2 regions of the Veillonella sp. LMAG:90 genome follow, and region 1 is predicted to be linked to the other one. Evidence: riboswitches for the same ligand, from Rfam matches in the RefSeq annotation. Region 1 holds a riboswitch; the other holds the start of a gene.

Region 1 (7,949 bases):
GGTATAAAATTGCCTATTTGCGCGAAGAAAAAGGCTGGTTGCAAAAAGATTTAGCCAAGGAAACAGGAATCAGTGTCAGTTATATTTCAAAACTGGAACGGGGCTATCAAATTGAAGGTGTAACACTTGATATCTTGCTTACCCTCGCCAATGTGCTGGAAGTTACACTAAAAGATTTATTTGATTTTTCAAAAGAAGATGTCTACTTTGCTTACTATCGACTGAAAATTCACAGCTATTCCTAACTCCTCATAGCAGAGTGAATTCTTATAGGATGTTCCATTAACAACTAATATGCTACCCTAAGCCCTGTACAAAAATCTTCGTAATTTTTTATTTTCGTGATTGACAAGTTATTTACTTTCCCTTATACTATTAAAGTACGTTACACGACGTGGAGAGGTGTCCGAGCGGCTTAAGGAGCATGATTGGAAATCATGTGTGCGGTGATACCGTACCGAGGGTTCAAATCCCTCTCTCTCCGCCAGAGCTAAAAGCGCTGTCTGATTAGTCAGGCAGTGCTTTTTTTATGTCTACTCGCATTCTACTTTACATCAACTTTTTTATATATAACCACTCCTTATTTTTTACATACTCCTTACGTTTCCATTACCATTCATTGATAATCTCTTGATATAATCAGCTTACATATGCGAACTGCATAATTTTCTGGAGGTGCATGATAACAATGAAAAAACAATGGAAATGCTTACTCGCCCTAGGTATGACGCTTACAACTATGGGAGGCCTTGGCTTTGCGGCTGACGGCGTTCAAACAACGTCCTACATCGTTAACGCAGACAAATTCCAGTTGCCTTATGCCGGCAACGAAACTGTTTTTAACCACAAAATCAACCCCGGTTACGGCTCCGCCCTTGCTTTGAAATCCATCAACAAAGACGGCACGATTGAATTCTATGCCATCACCGACCGCGGTCCTAACGGCGACATTCCAACCTATGTGAAAAACGGTAAAAAAATGTCCGGGAAGTTCTTCCCTACCCCTGATTTCACACCAAGCATCGGTATCATCAAAGTGGATCCCGCCAAAGATCGTGCGGACATCATCAAATCCATTCCGCTCAAAGTAAACGGTAAAGCCATCTCCGGCAAACCGGTTCCATCCGGCCTCACCGGTTCCACTAACGAAGTGGCTTTAGACTTCAACATGAATAACTTGGGCACTGACGTAAACGGTCTTGATACGGAAGGTATTTCCCTCGACAAAGACGGCAACTTCTGGATTAGTGACGAATACGGTCCATTCGTAGCCAAAGTCGATAAAAAAGGCAATATCCTTGAAAAATACGGTCCCGGCCAGGGCCTTCCTACCATTTTAGCTAACCGTGTTCCAAATCGCGGCAGTGAAGGCGTTACGGTCGATGAAAACGGCCATGTATTCGCCTTTATCCAAAGCCCGATGAACATCGACGGCAAAACAGCCAAAACAGCTAAATATATCCGCATCGTTGAACTCGATCCTACAACGAAAGCTACTACTATGTATGCTTACCCTGTAGACACCGGTTATAAAAACACCGGCGCTGCCAAAATCGGCGATATTACGTCTATCGGCAACGGCCAGTTCCTCATGATCGAACAAGGCAAACAAAACGGCAAAATGCAGAATCTTATCTACAAAGTAGACCTTAACGGTGCTACCGCCATTCCTAACAACGGTAACCTCGAACTCGGTCTTTTAGACGGTCAAATCGTACCGGCTAAGAAAGAGCTCGTACTCGACTTACGCGCTCAGGGCTGGGATATTGAAAAAGCCGAAGGTCTAGCTCTCATGCCAGACCGCAAAACTATCGTAGTTGTTAACGACAACGACTTCGGTATAGACATCAACGTAGAAGACAAAGCGGTAGCAGATGCTGAAGTAGATGATTACACCTACGATGCTGACAAACAAGTTATGATTTATGACGAAGACAAAGCACCTCATGATGTAACTATCAGCTTGAAACAAAACGCTCCGGCTGAACAACAAAGCCAGATTTGGTTCTTCACATTACCAAAAGCTTTATAATACCCTAACCTCAATCAACCTCAAAAGCTTTGGTACGTAGAATCTTTTCAATACCTACAATTTAAGCAAAAAGAGCAACAATTCCTCGTTGTTGCTCTTTTTGTTTGTCCCTGTTATTTTAACTGCGGGACTTAACTCAAGCCTTTACGGCAGGGCTTTCATTAACCTTGCCAGCATGACAAAACATCTGTATTTTTCAAAAAAATAGTAAATTTTAAATTTCCTACTTTACAAGTGTGATTTACTCATGCTATAATCAGCCTCAAGAAATTCAATAGCGATATTATCAAGAGTGATGGAGGGACTGGCCCTATGAAATCCGGCAACCATTCGATGGTGCTAAATCCTGCGGCATGTCCCGAGAGATAACAACAAAGTAACGATGACTTGGGAATACAAGGGCATCGTTTTTTTATTACCCATCGCTTACTATTTTGTATTTGGGGATACAGGATAACCATGAATTTCAATTATTGTTATATTATTTTTATTATAGTATTTGAGACAAAAGGAGAGTTTTAACATGAAGAAATTTTTATCCGTAGCTGCTACCTTCGTATTAGGCAGCGCCTTACTACTCGCGGGATGTGGCACTGATCAAGGCAATGCCGCGGCCGGTTCTGACAAAAAAGTAACCTTAACCGTAGGTGCTTCACCGGTTCCACACGCTGAAATTCTGGAACATGTAAAAGACAAATTGGCCAAAGAAGGGGTAGACCTTAAAATCATCGAATTTAGCGACTACATCAAACCTAACCTCGCCTTAAATGATAAAGAAATCGATGCGAACTTCTATCAACATATCCCGTTCATGAAGAAGTTTGAAGAAGAGCATAATATGAAATTTGTGTCTGCCGGTGCCGTGCATATCGAACCGATGGGCTTATACTCCAATAAAATCAAAGACAAAAACTTACAAGAAGCCGTGCCAAACGGTGGTAAAGTGGCGATTCCTAATGACCCGACCAACACAGGACGTGCTTTACAGTTATTACAACAAGCCGGTCTCATTACGTTAAAAGACCCTAATAACATTTATTCCACTAAATTGGATATTGTTGCCAATCCTAAGAACTTAGACATTATTGAAGTAGAAGCGGCTCAAACACCAAGAACCCTTGATGACGTAGATATTGCCGCTATTAATGCCAACTATGCCTTGGGTGCTAATTTAAATCCATTAGCCGATGCGTTGTTCTTAGATTCCAAAGATTCGCCATATGCTAATTTAATTGCCGTTCGTCCCGGTGATGAAAATCGCCCTGAAATTAAAAAATTGGTAGAAGCTCTTCATTCTCCTGACACCAAACAGTTTATTGAAGAAAAATACAAAGGCTCTATCTTACCGGCATTCTAATTTGTTCTTCTTTTCTCTTTACAATTTTGTCCCCTCATGGTATACTAACGAAAGAATTAAATACGGACTGTTATCGAGAGTGATGGAGGGACTGGCCCTGTGAAATCCGGCAACCATTCGATGGTGCTAAATCCTGCGGTATATACCGAGAGATACGAAGTAAATGTAGGCGACTCGGTTTTACCGAGCCGCCTTTTTTATTCCGATACATTTCGTGCAGTTTTTCTATTTTGAGGAGGTAGAGACATGAAAAAATTATTTTCGTTAGCAGCCGCTGCTATTTTGGGGAGTGCCTTACTATTGGCCGGTTGCGGCAGCGACAACAACACATCCGCCGGTACATCCGGTAAAACAGTGATTACGGTTGGTGCATCACCGGTTCCACATGGTGAAATTTTGGAACAAGCTAAACCGTTATTGGAAAAAGAAGGTATTGAACTTAAAGTTGTAGAATTCACCGATTATGTAAAACCTAATATGGCTCTTAACGACAAAGAGTTGGATGCCAACTTCTTCCAGCACGTGCCATATCTTGAAAAATTCATCAGCGAACATAAAATGGATTTAGTATCCGCCGGTAAAGTTCATGTTGAACCAATGGGCGTTTACTCCAAAACGATTACCGATAAAGACTTAAATGCAGCTTTACCTAACGGCTCTAAAGTAGCAATTCCGAATGACCCAAGTAATGGCGGCCGTGCCCTTATCTTATTACAAAAAGCCGGTCTCATCACTTTGAAAGATCCTAACAACATTTATGCTACCAAAGCTGATATCGCTTCCAACCCTAAGAATCTTGAATTCGTAGAACTCGAAGCCGCTCAATTGCCACGCAGCTTGGATGACGTAGCTATTGCCGTTATCAACACTAACTACGCTTTGGAAGCCGGTCTTGATCCTCTTAAAGGTGCTTTATACTTAGAAGATAAAGATTCCCCATATGCTAACATCGTAGCGGTACGTAAAGGCGACGAAAATCGTCCTGAAATCCAGAAATTAATGAAAGCCTTACAATCTCCTGAAGTTAAAAAATTCATCGAAGATAAATACAAAGGCGCTATCTTACCTGCTTTCTAAGTCGTAAGATAATTTAAAAACAACAACAAATACAACTAACAACTAAAAGCCCGCTGAAGTGCTTCTCATCTGAACACTTCAGCGGGCTTTTTTTAAGTAGTGAACCATGTTTAAAGGAGCGTAAGCGACGCATAAACATGTGTGAATCTCTTAGTTCGCGGCGTAAAATTTTACGAAGTAAAATTCACAGCCGCCGAACAGGACGCATTTACAAAGTACTTAGTGCTCACCACATCACTCCAAATCTTTCGGTCCGAAGCTATGTGGTAACATTTCGTCCATGGTATAGCTTATAATCTGTCCTGCTTCATCTTCCAGCAAAATCTGCGGAATATCGAACTCTAACATCACCTGACGACAGGCGCCGCAAGGCATGCACGGATTACTTTTCAGACCTACAATGGCAATAGCCTTAAATGTCGTATAGCCTTTGGCAATTGCCGTCTGAATGGCGCCTCGTTCAGCGCACATGGTAAGGCCGTACGACGCATTCTCTACATTACAGCCGCTTATAATGGTCCCGTCTTCACTGAGTAAAGCTGCCCCCACCGCAAAATTGGAATACGGACTATACGAATGGAGCGCCGCTTCTTTCGCCGCCTCAATTAATGTTTGTTGCCAAGTGGCCATGATTGCCTCCCCTATAATCAGACGATTATTATTTCACTCGCAAATTATGTCAAAACCAATAATTCACCGAATTAGCCAACTATACATACCGTTCCGTACCGTCCGCTGTAACTCTGGCAAATACCAACGGTCGTTTGGCCGGTGGTGCGGCTTTAATCGTCAAAGCGTTTAAATAGCCCGTTTCGCCTTCCACCAAGGTGTTTTCAGAACTGCTCTGTAAATACGCAATAGTATCACCCGCTTCAACCGCATCACCGGTCTTTTTAAGCATCCAAATGCCCGCCTTGTAATCGAGTGTATCCGTCTTCGTATAACGGCCGGCCCCCAAGGCTAAGGCCGCTCGACCGCAAGCTTCCGCATCCATGTGTGTAATATACCCCGATTTAGGCGCAATAACCGCTTTTTTATAAGCCGCTTCCGCAAACGTCGCATCCGTCAATACCGATGCATCACCACCCTGAGCTTTAACCATTTCGACGAATTTTTCAAAACCGCGACCACTCTTTAATGTGTCTTCCGCCAAAGTTACGCAGTCTTCATAGGTTCCTTTGCCCCCAAGATATAGCATATTGGCGGCGAGGGTTATGGACTCGTGAATTAAATCTTCAGGACCTTTACCGCGCAGAACTTCCACCACTTCCGCAATTTCGGTGGCGTTGCCGATGGCCTGACCCAAAGGCCTATCCATGTCGGTAATCAGCGCCACTGTTTGACGCCCGTTATGATTACCGATAGCCACCATCGTTTCCGCCAGTCGCACCGCATCACCCAGCGTTTTCATAAAAGCCCCACTGCCCACTTTAACATCCAAGAGAATCGCGTCGCTGCCGGCGGCTAGCTTCTTACTCATCACGGACGATGCAATGAGGGGTATGCTGTCCACCGTGCCCGTCACATCACGAAGGGCATACATGAGTTTATCGGCGGGCGCCAAATTACCGGATTGTCCCGTAACGGCTACGCCTACTTTTTTGACAATATTAAAGAAGTTTTCTTTATCTAGCGCCACATTCACGTGCGGAATAGATTCCAATTTATCGATGGTACCGCCTGTGTGACCGAGACCACGGCCCGACATTTTAGCGACGGGCACACCGCAAGCGGCCACGATTGAGGCAATAATAAACGTCGTTTTATCCCCCACACCGCCGGTGCTGTGCTTGTCCACCTTAATGCCCGGAATAGGACTCAAGTCAATCTGTTCCCCCGACTCAGCCATAATCATGGTCAAATCCGCCGTTTCCATATCGGTCATGCCTTGGAAATACACCGCCATGAGCCACGCACTCATCTGATAATCGGGAATATCGCCTTTTACATAATTATCGATAATATATTTCAACTCTGCCTTTGTATGAGCCAGGCCGTTACGTTTTTTGATAATCAATTCATTCATATGCATAGTATCACCTGTTTTCGTGAAAACCATAGTAGCTGTCTCATGTTATCAACTGTTATACATGGCAGCTACTAATGCCGAAATGCTGCATCTGCTTAAAATGTTTCGTCTAAACGATTGGCCAAAAGCCCTACGGCCGCACTGGCGCCAATACGGTCACAACCGGCCGCCAAATAGGCTATCATATCCTCGATGGAACGAATGCCGCCGGCTGCTTTTATCTTAACATTCGGTCCGATATGTTTTTTAAATAACAGCACGTCATCAAGCGTAGCCCCGGCTGTGCCAAAACCGGTGGAGGTTTTAATATAATCGGCACCGCCATCCGTTACCGCTTGGCAAAGAGCGATTTTCTCAGCCTCCGTCAAATAACAGGTTTCAATGATAACCTTAAGCACCTTGTCGCCGCAGGCCTCTTTAACGGTCTTAATTTCTTCCACTACATTGGCGTAATGACCGTTTTTAACCATGCCAAGGTTGATAACCATATCCACTTCGGACGCACCGTCTGCTATGGCCGCTTTTGCTTCAGCCACTTTGACAGCGGTTGTCATGTAACCGAGAGGAAACCCGATAACCGTGCAGATAGTCACTTCTTCGCCGTATTTTTCAAACACGGGCTTCACATAGGATGGAGGAATGCAAATGGAGGCAGTTTCAAACTCCACTGCCTCTTCCACTAACTGCTGAATGGATGCCCAATCGGCCGTCGCTTTCAATAAAGTATGGTCCACATGTTTTAAAATTTTTCGTCCCGTATATTTCATTACTGCCGCTTTGCCGCTCATACGCCACCCCGCATCATATTAACTTTATATTGTAAAAAATTGACTATTCTTAGAAGAACGACATCTGCTCGCCAGATGCTTCTTCTTTTACTTTTTCACGACGATCATCCGTAATAAAGGATTCCTTAGCGAGACCGATGTTCGCCAATAATTGGTCCATAGATTGAACCCCACGCTTTTTAGCGGCTGCAATGGCTACCTGCGCACAAATTTCCGCATCATCCAACGCATAGTGATGTTTGAATTCATAGCCTAAGTAAGCAGCTAGCGTATTCAATTTATGGTTCTGCAAATCAGGCCAAACCCGTTTGGAGATTTTTACCGTACAGGTGTAATCAAGTTCCGGCCATTCAATATTATAGTGATCGAGGGTAGCACGTAACACACCGATATCAAACTTCGCATTATGAGCGATAACTAATTTGCCTTTCAAGTGATTTTCGTAAATAGCAGGCCATAATTTATCAAACGTCGGTTTATCCATTACATCTTTTGGCAAAATCTCATGAATGGCAATACATTCTTCATCAAACTGCATGAACGGCGGCTTGATAAGACTGTAGCCGCGTTTAGTAATCTGACCATTTTCAACAGTCACTACAGCCAACGAACAGGCACTGTTGGCGTATTTATTGGCTGTTTCAAAGTCAATGGCAACAAAATTTA
Region 2 (7,949 bases), 770 kb from region 1:
TTTAATGCCTTCCTGATAGGGACCCATCACATCCAGTTCCCCCGGTACGGCAAACGGTTCCAATGCCGCTACTATACGCTCCGCTATGTCCATGGCTTTCGCTTCCTCTTTATGTTGAATACGAAAATGCATCATAGAACCTAATGGCGGATACCCCAGTAGTTCACGCGCTTTTATTTCTTCTTCGTAAAAACCCACATAATCATGAGCCTTACTCTTTATTATAGCATAATGTAAAGGATTATAGGTCTGAATTACAACTTGACCTTTACCGGTACTGCGCCCGGCTCGTCCCGCCACCTGCGTAAGTAAGTCAAACGTCCGTTCCGATGCGCTGTATAAAGGAATATTCAGTACCGAATCGGCCGTTAAAACACCTACTGCGGTTACCCCTTTAAAGTCATGCCCTTTGGCCACCATTTGCGTACCCAGCAAAATATCATAACGGCCTTCACCAAAGTCGTTTAGAATTTGTTCCCCATTGCCTTTTTTGGCTGTCACATCTTGATCGAGCCGCGCTATACGGGCCCCGCGGAAATTGCGCTGCAATTCCTCTTCCACCTTCTGCGTGCCGGAGCCGAAAAACTTAATCTTATGACTGCCGCAATGGGGACAAACCTTAGGTACCGGTTCATGATGTTCACAGTAGTGACAACGCAGTTCTTCACCTTCACGATGATACACCATGGCGATATCACAGTGAGGACATTTTATGGGTTCACCGCAATCGCGACACATGACAAAAGTACTAAAACCGCGACGATTTAAAAGGATAATCATTTGCTCTTTATTGGCTAAGGTCTGGCGAATTAAATGACTCATGGCACCGGAGAAAACGGAATAATTCCCGTAAACCATTTCTTCCTTCATGTCAATAATCTGTACTTTAGGCAAGGGCTGATGAAAAATTCGATGTTTCAATTCCAGTAAGGTATATTGTCCCTGTTTTGCCAAGTAGTACGATTCAATCGATGGCGTAGCGGACCCCAAAATGAGGGGACAACTATTAGCTTCGGCACGCCAACGGGCTACCATGCGTGCATGGTAACGTACCATGTCTTCCTGCTTGTACGACGTATCATGTTCTTCATCCACGATGATTAAACCGATATCATCAGTGGGAGCAAACACAGCGGACCTGGCACCGATAATAATATGGCTGTCCTTACGTCGTAAGCGCTCCCAGTTATTATACCGTTCACTGATAGTAAGCTTACTGTGAAAAACAACTACTTCGTCACCGAAAGTATCCACGAAACGCTTTACAATCTGATTGGTCAGCATAATTTCCGGCACTAACACGATGGCAATTTTATCTTTAGTCAAACAATCCTTAGCAGCCTTCATATAAATCTGCGTTTTACCGCTGCCCGTTACGCCATGAAGCAAGAATGTACCAGCTTCACTTGCTAGCACAGCTTTTTGAATGGGCTCATAGCATCGTAATTGTTCGTCCGTTAATGGCAAATCCTTGGCTTGACGGGCATCAAACTTCGTTTTTGTCTTACTGTATCGTTCTTCTACGGTAATGCCTTCATAGGTCATAACCTGTTTTATAACGGGTAAAGTAAATCCGTCTTTTTGCAGACTATGAACTGATGCGGTACCCAATTCCTGTAAATAAAAACCAAGTTCCCTTTGACGTTTTCGCTTCGGCGGAATATGTTCCGGCTTAAACCAAGGTTCAACCAGTAACCATTGTTCCTTTGGCCGTTCATAGCTTTTTAATTGCTTTTTATCGATTGTAAATAAACTGAGAGCTTCGGACAACGCACAAAGATAATACTCACTTAAGCGCTTTGCCGTAGCCAGCATTTCAGGCGTAAACCATGGTTCCTTATCCAATACTGCTTGGATAGGTTTAATTTGATACGACGGTACTTCTTCCAGCTCACGATAGCCAATAAGAATTCCTTCTTCACGAGTACGCCCCAAAGGGACAGCTACACGTGTGCCCGGCATAATCGTGCCTAAATGTTCCGGCACGGCATAACTGAACGGACTATTCATTTTTTTAGCCGGTCGATTGATAATAACCTCTGCTACACGCATGCTATCCCTCCTTTGCAGTATTTTTTATTATACCATTTTTTTCGATATTTTTAAACAATAGACATGGCGATTCGCATACAAATAATGCGTATTTTGAGTGTGGACTCTAAAAAATTCCCTCCCCGAACTTCGTTAACGAAAAAGTTGCTCGCGGAGGGAATTTACTTTGCCTTTTTCAGGCAATTATTTAATTATTCTTTCGTCAAATCCTTATATTCAGGAACCCATTTAACGGACTTTACTGCACTCGGCACTTCTTCTTTGGAAATTGTTGCCACGTTCTGAGCTACAGCCTCATTAGCTACAGCAATGGCAATCGTTTCAGAAAATTCTGTAAGTTTTGATACCGGTGGAATCGTAGCTGCCCCAGGTTTCGTCACATCAATGATACCGCCTAAGGAATGAGCTGCTTTGGAAATCATTTGGTCTGTCAAAAGTTTAGCTCCGGCCGCAATCGCCCCGAGACCAAGGCCCGGATAAATCAACGCATTATTGGCCTGACCGATGTCATACGTAACACCATTATACGAAACCGGTTTAGCCGGAATACCCGTTGCTACCAAGGCTTTACCATCAGTTCAAGTAATAAGCTGTTCCGCCGTTGCTTCCGCCAGTTCAGTAGGATTACTCAATGGGAAGATAATAGGACGTGCCGTATGAGCCGCCATTTCTTTTACAACAGCTTCCGTAAAGGCACCGCTTTTAGTGGAAGTGCCTACCAAAATTGTCGGATGAATGGCTTTCACACAGTCTTCAAGGGTCGTTAATTTCTTCGTATCGCCGCCTAAAGAAGCTTTAACATAGTCATTAGCTTCCAATTCACTGCGTTTACGGGCAAACGGTTTTTGTTCCGGTGTTAAATCATCCATATCGTCGAATAAAAGGCCCTGTTTATCTACCAAGTAGAATTTCTTGATAGCCTCTTTACGTGGTACGCCTTGGTCCACATATTCTTGTAAAACACGATTAGCAATACCGCAACCGGCCGTACCGGCACCGAAGCACATGTACACTTGATCTTTTAATTCTTCGCCGGAGATTTTTAAACCACCTAAAATACCGGCTAAAGAAATAATACCGGTTCCTTCAATATCATCGTTGAAAACAGGATATTTATCTTTATAGGCATTTAAAATATTAGCTGCATTGTCGCGACCGAAGTCTTCGAAATGGAGATATAAATTAGGAAATAATTTTTCAACAGTCTGAACGAATTGATCTACAAATTTATAGTACGGTTCACCGCTCACACGTTTATGTTTATTACCCAAATATAACGGATCATCCAATAGTTCTTGACGATTAGTCCCCACATCGAGCACAACCGGCAATACACGCTGTGGGTCCAAACCGGCGGCCGCCGTATACACCATCAGTTTACCGATAGAAATGGCAACACCGTTAAGGCCCCAGTCACCGATACCCAAAATAGCTTCCGCATCGGTTACGACGATTAAATTAATATCACGGCCATAAGCTGCATTTTTCAAAGCGTCTTCCATATTTTCCGGGTTATCAATCGATAAAAAGGCGGAATTCTGTGGCGTTGTATAATATTCGCTGTAATTGCGAATCGTATCGGCAATACATGGGTCATATACAATCGGCAAAAAATCTTCCACATGCTGGCTGAACAAATAGTAGAACAAGGTACGGTTATGGCTAAACACCTTCATTAGGAAATGGCGTTTATCCACATCGTTAGTTTTCATAGACATAGCTTGATATGCTTGAGCGGCCTGCTCTTCAATGGTCTGAATTTTGTCGGGAATCATACCATTTAACTTAAATAGTTCACGTTCTTCAGCACTGAATGCCGTTCCCTTATTCAAAAAAGGGTCATTAATAATATCATATGCATTTTTCATATAAATCCTCCTTCTGAATTACCGCTAATTCAAAAACAAAAAATTACATACGTTATCAGGGTATTATGAACGCCGATAATTGATAAACTAATTCAGTATCAAAACATGCTATATCGATATATTTAAACTTCTCTTCTTTAATTATACAATAAATATTACCACCATGGTCAAACACCTTTTTAATAAAGAAAACAATTTCACAAATTGCATAAAAAAGTATCCGGCAGAGTAAGTAATAATGTCTATCAAAAAAGCAGAGACCGTATCAATGATACAATCTCTGCTCTATAGATTTGAAATTAAACTCAGCTTGTTAAAATATAAGCCATTTAAAACTTACTCTGTTTAATTTCAGATTATTTAATTATAAACCCGTTTCTTTGCGAAGAACATCAGCTTTATCAGTGTGTTCCCAAGGCAAATCAACATCGGTACGACCAAAGTGACCGTAAGCTGCCGTCTGATGATAGATTGGACGGAGCAAATCAAGCATTTCAATAATGCCGGCCGGACGAAGGTCAAAATGTTTCTTAACGAGTTCGCCGATTTGCTGTTCGGAGATTTTACCGGTACCGAAAGTTTCTACCATGATGGATACAGGTTTAGCTACGCCGATAGCATAAGCAATCTGAATTTCACATTTATCGGCAAGACCGGCTGCTACGATGTTTTTAGCTACGTAACGAGCTGCATAGGCCGCACTGCGGTCAACTTTTGTAGGATCCTTGCCGGAGAATGCACCGCCGCCGTGACGAGCCATGCCGCCGTAAGTATCAACGATAATCTTACGACCTGTTAAGCCGGCGTCGCCTTGCGGACCGCCAATTACGAAACGACCGGTTGGGTTAATGAAGAATTTAGTGTTTTCATCAACAAAACCTTCCGGTAATACCGGTTTGATAACCAATTCTTTAAGGTCTGCTTCGATTTGTTCACGGGATACTTCAGGACCGTGCTGCGTGGAAATTACGATGGTTTCAATACGTTTAGGCACGCCGTCAACGTATTCAACAGTTACCTGAGTTTTACCGTCCGGACGAAGGTAAGGCAAAGTGCCGTCTTTACGAACTTTGGTCAATTGACGGGATAAGCGATGTGCAAGAGCAATCGGCATTGGCATGAATTCTTCGGTTTCGTTAGTTGCATAACCGAACATCATCCCTTGGTCGCCGGCACCGATTTTATCAAATTTATCTGCGCCGCCTTCACGAGTTTCCAACGCATCGTCTACACCCATAGCGATATCGGCAGATTGTTCGTCAATAGCTACATTAACGCCGCAAGTATCGCAGTCAAAACCGTATTTAGCACGAGTGTACCCGATTTCGCGAATCGTTTCACGAACAATATGATTAATATCTACATAACAGTTAGTGGAAATTTCACCCACTACATGAACTTGACCTGTTGTTACAAGTGTTTCACATGCTACATGTGCCGTTGGATCTTGCGCAATAATCGCATCAAGTACGGCGTCTGAAATTTGGTCAGCGATTTTATCTGGATGACCTTCCGTTACGGATTCAGATGTGAAAAATACATGTTTTTCAGCCATTTACCCTTTACCTCCATAAAAAAATTCCTCATCAGCCAAGCGATGAGGAATATAACCCCATCTTTCGGCATATACCGTCGGACTTAGCACCTTTTCACATGAATGGTTGCTGTAGCTTCACAGGGCCTTTCCCTCCACTACTCTTGATGAGACAAAAATTACTATTAATTTAATTGTGATAGTTTATATCACTGATTTATTATACTATGGAATTACAATTCTGCCAAGGCTGAAATAATTCGCTTAGCGACATCACTTTTTGTCATAAGTGGCAATTGCATAATTTGACCACCCGGATAAATAAAAGTAACTTCATTGGTATCAACGTTAAAGCCTGCATTTTGTTTGCTTACATCATTAGCTACGAGCATATCAAGATTTTTGTTAAGTACTTTTGATTTGCCGTACTCGATGACATTTTGTGTTTCCGCTGCAAAGCCGATAAGTTTTTGATGAGTTTTATTCGCACCTAGACCTTTCAAGATATCCGGATTCTTAACGAGTTTAAGCTCTAAGGTATCCATTTTCTTAATTTTGGTATCTGCCATGTTCTCCACGCGGAAATCGGCTACAGCTGCCGCCATAATAACGGCATCACAATCTTCATAACGACTGTTAACGGCTTCTTCCATATCGCGAGCCGAATCAACAGGCACAAATTCCACGCCATACGGCACCGGCAATGCGCTCGGTGCAGATATTAAAATCGTACGAGCCCCGGCCAAAGCTGCTTGTTCGGCCACAGCATAACCCATTTTGCCGCTGGAACGATTGCCGATATAGCGAACCGGGTCGATAGCTTCCTGCGTACCGCCGGCCGTTACAATTACGGTTTTACCTTCCAGCAAATCACTTTTCATCATATGGAAGGATAACCATTCCACAATCTTTGCCGGTTCCGGCAAACGACCTTTACCGACTATACCGCAAGCCAAGTGACCGCTGTCGGCTTCCAAAATATGCATGCCCAACTCGCGTAAGGTATTCATATTACGCTGTGTTATCGGGTTTTCATACATATTAGTATTCATGGCCGGACATAAGAAAATAGGCGCTTCGGTAGCCAATAGCTGCGTAGTCAACATATCATCAGCAATTCCGGCTGCCATTTTGCCAAGCACATTAGCCGTAGCCGGTGCCACTAAATAGGCATCGGCCCATCGGGCTAACGAAATATGCTCCACATTCCAATCATGTACATCTTCAAACATTTTAACAGCCACCGGATGGCCGCTGATTTCGCCGAAAGTCATAGGTGATACAAACTTGGTGGCGTTTTCTGTCATAACGACTTTAACTTCCGCGCCCAATTTACGTAAGCGACTAACCACCTCAACAGCTTTATAGGCAGCAATACCGCCCGATACGCCTACAATTATGTGTTTATTTTTCATCCTCTGCCCCTGTTGGAATTAAAATTTAATTATTTAATACCGTCTTTGGTACGTGTAAAACCGATTTTATCTTCCGCAATTTCATGTAATGCTACCGATACCGGTTTATCTGTGTCGAGACCGGATACTAAAGCATGGTCACCATCGGTAAGCTCACGAGCACGTTTCGCTGCCAAAGTAACCAAAGTGTATTTACTGTCTACATGTTTTTCCAAGTCCTTTAATAAAGGTTTTACCATCATAACGCATTACTCCTTTTTCCCACCATACTGTTTATAAATGTACTGGATTTTTTCTTTATTTCGTTTAATTTTGCAAGCTTCAGCTCGTAAAATAGACGCAACTTTTTCAACCGCATCGGGCAACACATCATTTACGACGATATAGTCATAGCGGTGAGCCAACGCAAGTTCCGAACTGGCTTTCGATAAGCGCTTATCAATGACATCGGCCGCATCCGTCCCGCGATCGCGCAAACGATTCGATAAAATATCTAAAGACGGCGGTACGATATAAATAAAAACGGCTTCGCTAAAGCGCTCTTTAACTTGCATAGCACCTTGAATATCAATTTCCAAAATAACGCTCTTACCTTCTGACAACAAGTCCATTACATGTTGTTTGGGAGTACCGTAAAAATTGTCGTACACCTGTGCATATTCAAGAAATGCATCTTCTTTAATTAAACGCTGAAACTCTTCTTTATCTCTAAAAAAGTAGCTAACCCCTTCTTCTTCACCGACACGAGGTGCACGAGTTGTCATCGATACGGAATACACAAGATTAGGCATTTGCTGGCGAAGGGCCGCACAAATTGTGCCTTTACCCGCACCCGAAGGGCCGGATAAGACAATTAAGATTCCTCTATCCGACATAATAACACCTACGCTTCCGTTGTTTCAGACGGTGTAGCCTGTACAATACGATGTGCTACGGTTTCCGGTTGGATAGCGGATAAAACGATTTGACCGCTGTCCATAACCAGAACGGCACGAGTCTTACGACCATATGTGGCGTCAACGAGTACGCTCTTTTCACGAGCATCTTGAATCATTCGCTTAATAGGAGCCGATTCAGGAC

The links. A riboswitch is a leader RNA that binds a small molecule or an ion and turns the genes downstream of it on or off. The one in region 1 is predicted to bind S-adenosylmethionine.
Region 2: linked by a shared signal. The riboswitch ahead of metK (methionine adenosyltransferase) and the one ahead of CCC71_RS03865 (MetQ/NlpA family ABC transporter substrate-binding protein) in region 1 are both predicted to bind S-adenosylmethionine.

The regions. Positions count from the first base shown of each region.
Region 1 covers NZ_NAND01000001.1:883,336-891,284, reverse strand. The annotation lists gene CCC71_RS03880 (helix-turn-helix domain-containing protein) at 1-245, shown strand, start outside; tRNA gene CCC71_RS03875 (tRNA-Ser) at 397-487, shown strand; gene CCC71_RS03870 (esterase-like activity of phytase family protein) at 689-2,032, shown strand; SAM riboswitch class I at 2,313-2,404, shown strand; gene CCC71_RS03865 (MetQ/NlpA family ABC transporter substrate-binding protein) at 2,556-3,389, shown strand; SAM riboswitch class I at 3,457-3,548, shown strand; gene CCC71_RS03860 (MetQ/NlpA family ABC transporter substrate-binding protein) at 3,636-4,466, shown strand; gene CCC71_RS03855 (cytidine deaminase) at 4,701-5,096, opposite strand; gene CCC71_RS03850 (pyrimidine-nucleoside phosphorylase) at 5,176-6,525, opposite strand; gene deoC (deoxyribose-phosphate aldolase) at 6,591-7,283, opposite strand; gene CCC71_RS03840 (3'-5' exonuclease) at 7,333-7,949, opposite strand, start outside.
Region 2 covers NZ_NAND01000001.1:1,655,434-1,663,382, forward strand. The annotation lists gene priA (replication restart helicase PriA) at 1-2,052, opposite strand, end outside; partial or broken gene CCC71_RS07300 (malolactic enzyme) at 2,244-3,920, opposite strand; gene metK (methionine adenosyltransferase) at 4,285-5,475, opposite strand; SAM riboswitch class I at 5,530-5,628, opposite strand; gene coaBC (bifunctional phosphopantothenoylcysteine decarboxylase/phosphopantothenate--cysteine ligase CoaBC) at 5,688-6,869, opposite strand; gene rpoZ (DNA-directed RNA polymerase subunit omega) at 6,899-7,111, opposite strand; gene gmk (guanylate kinase) at 7,118-7,744, opposite strand; gene remA (extracellular matrix/biofilm regulator RemA) at 7,753-7,949, opposite strand, start outside.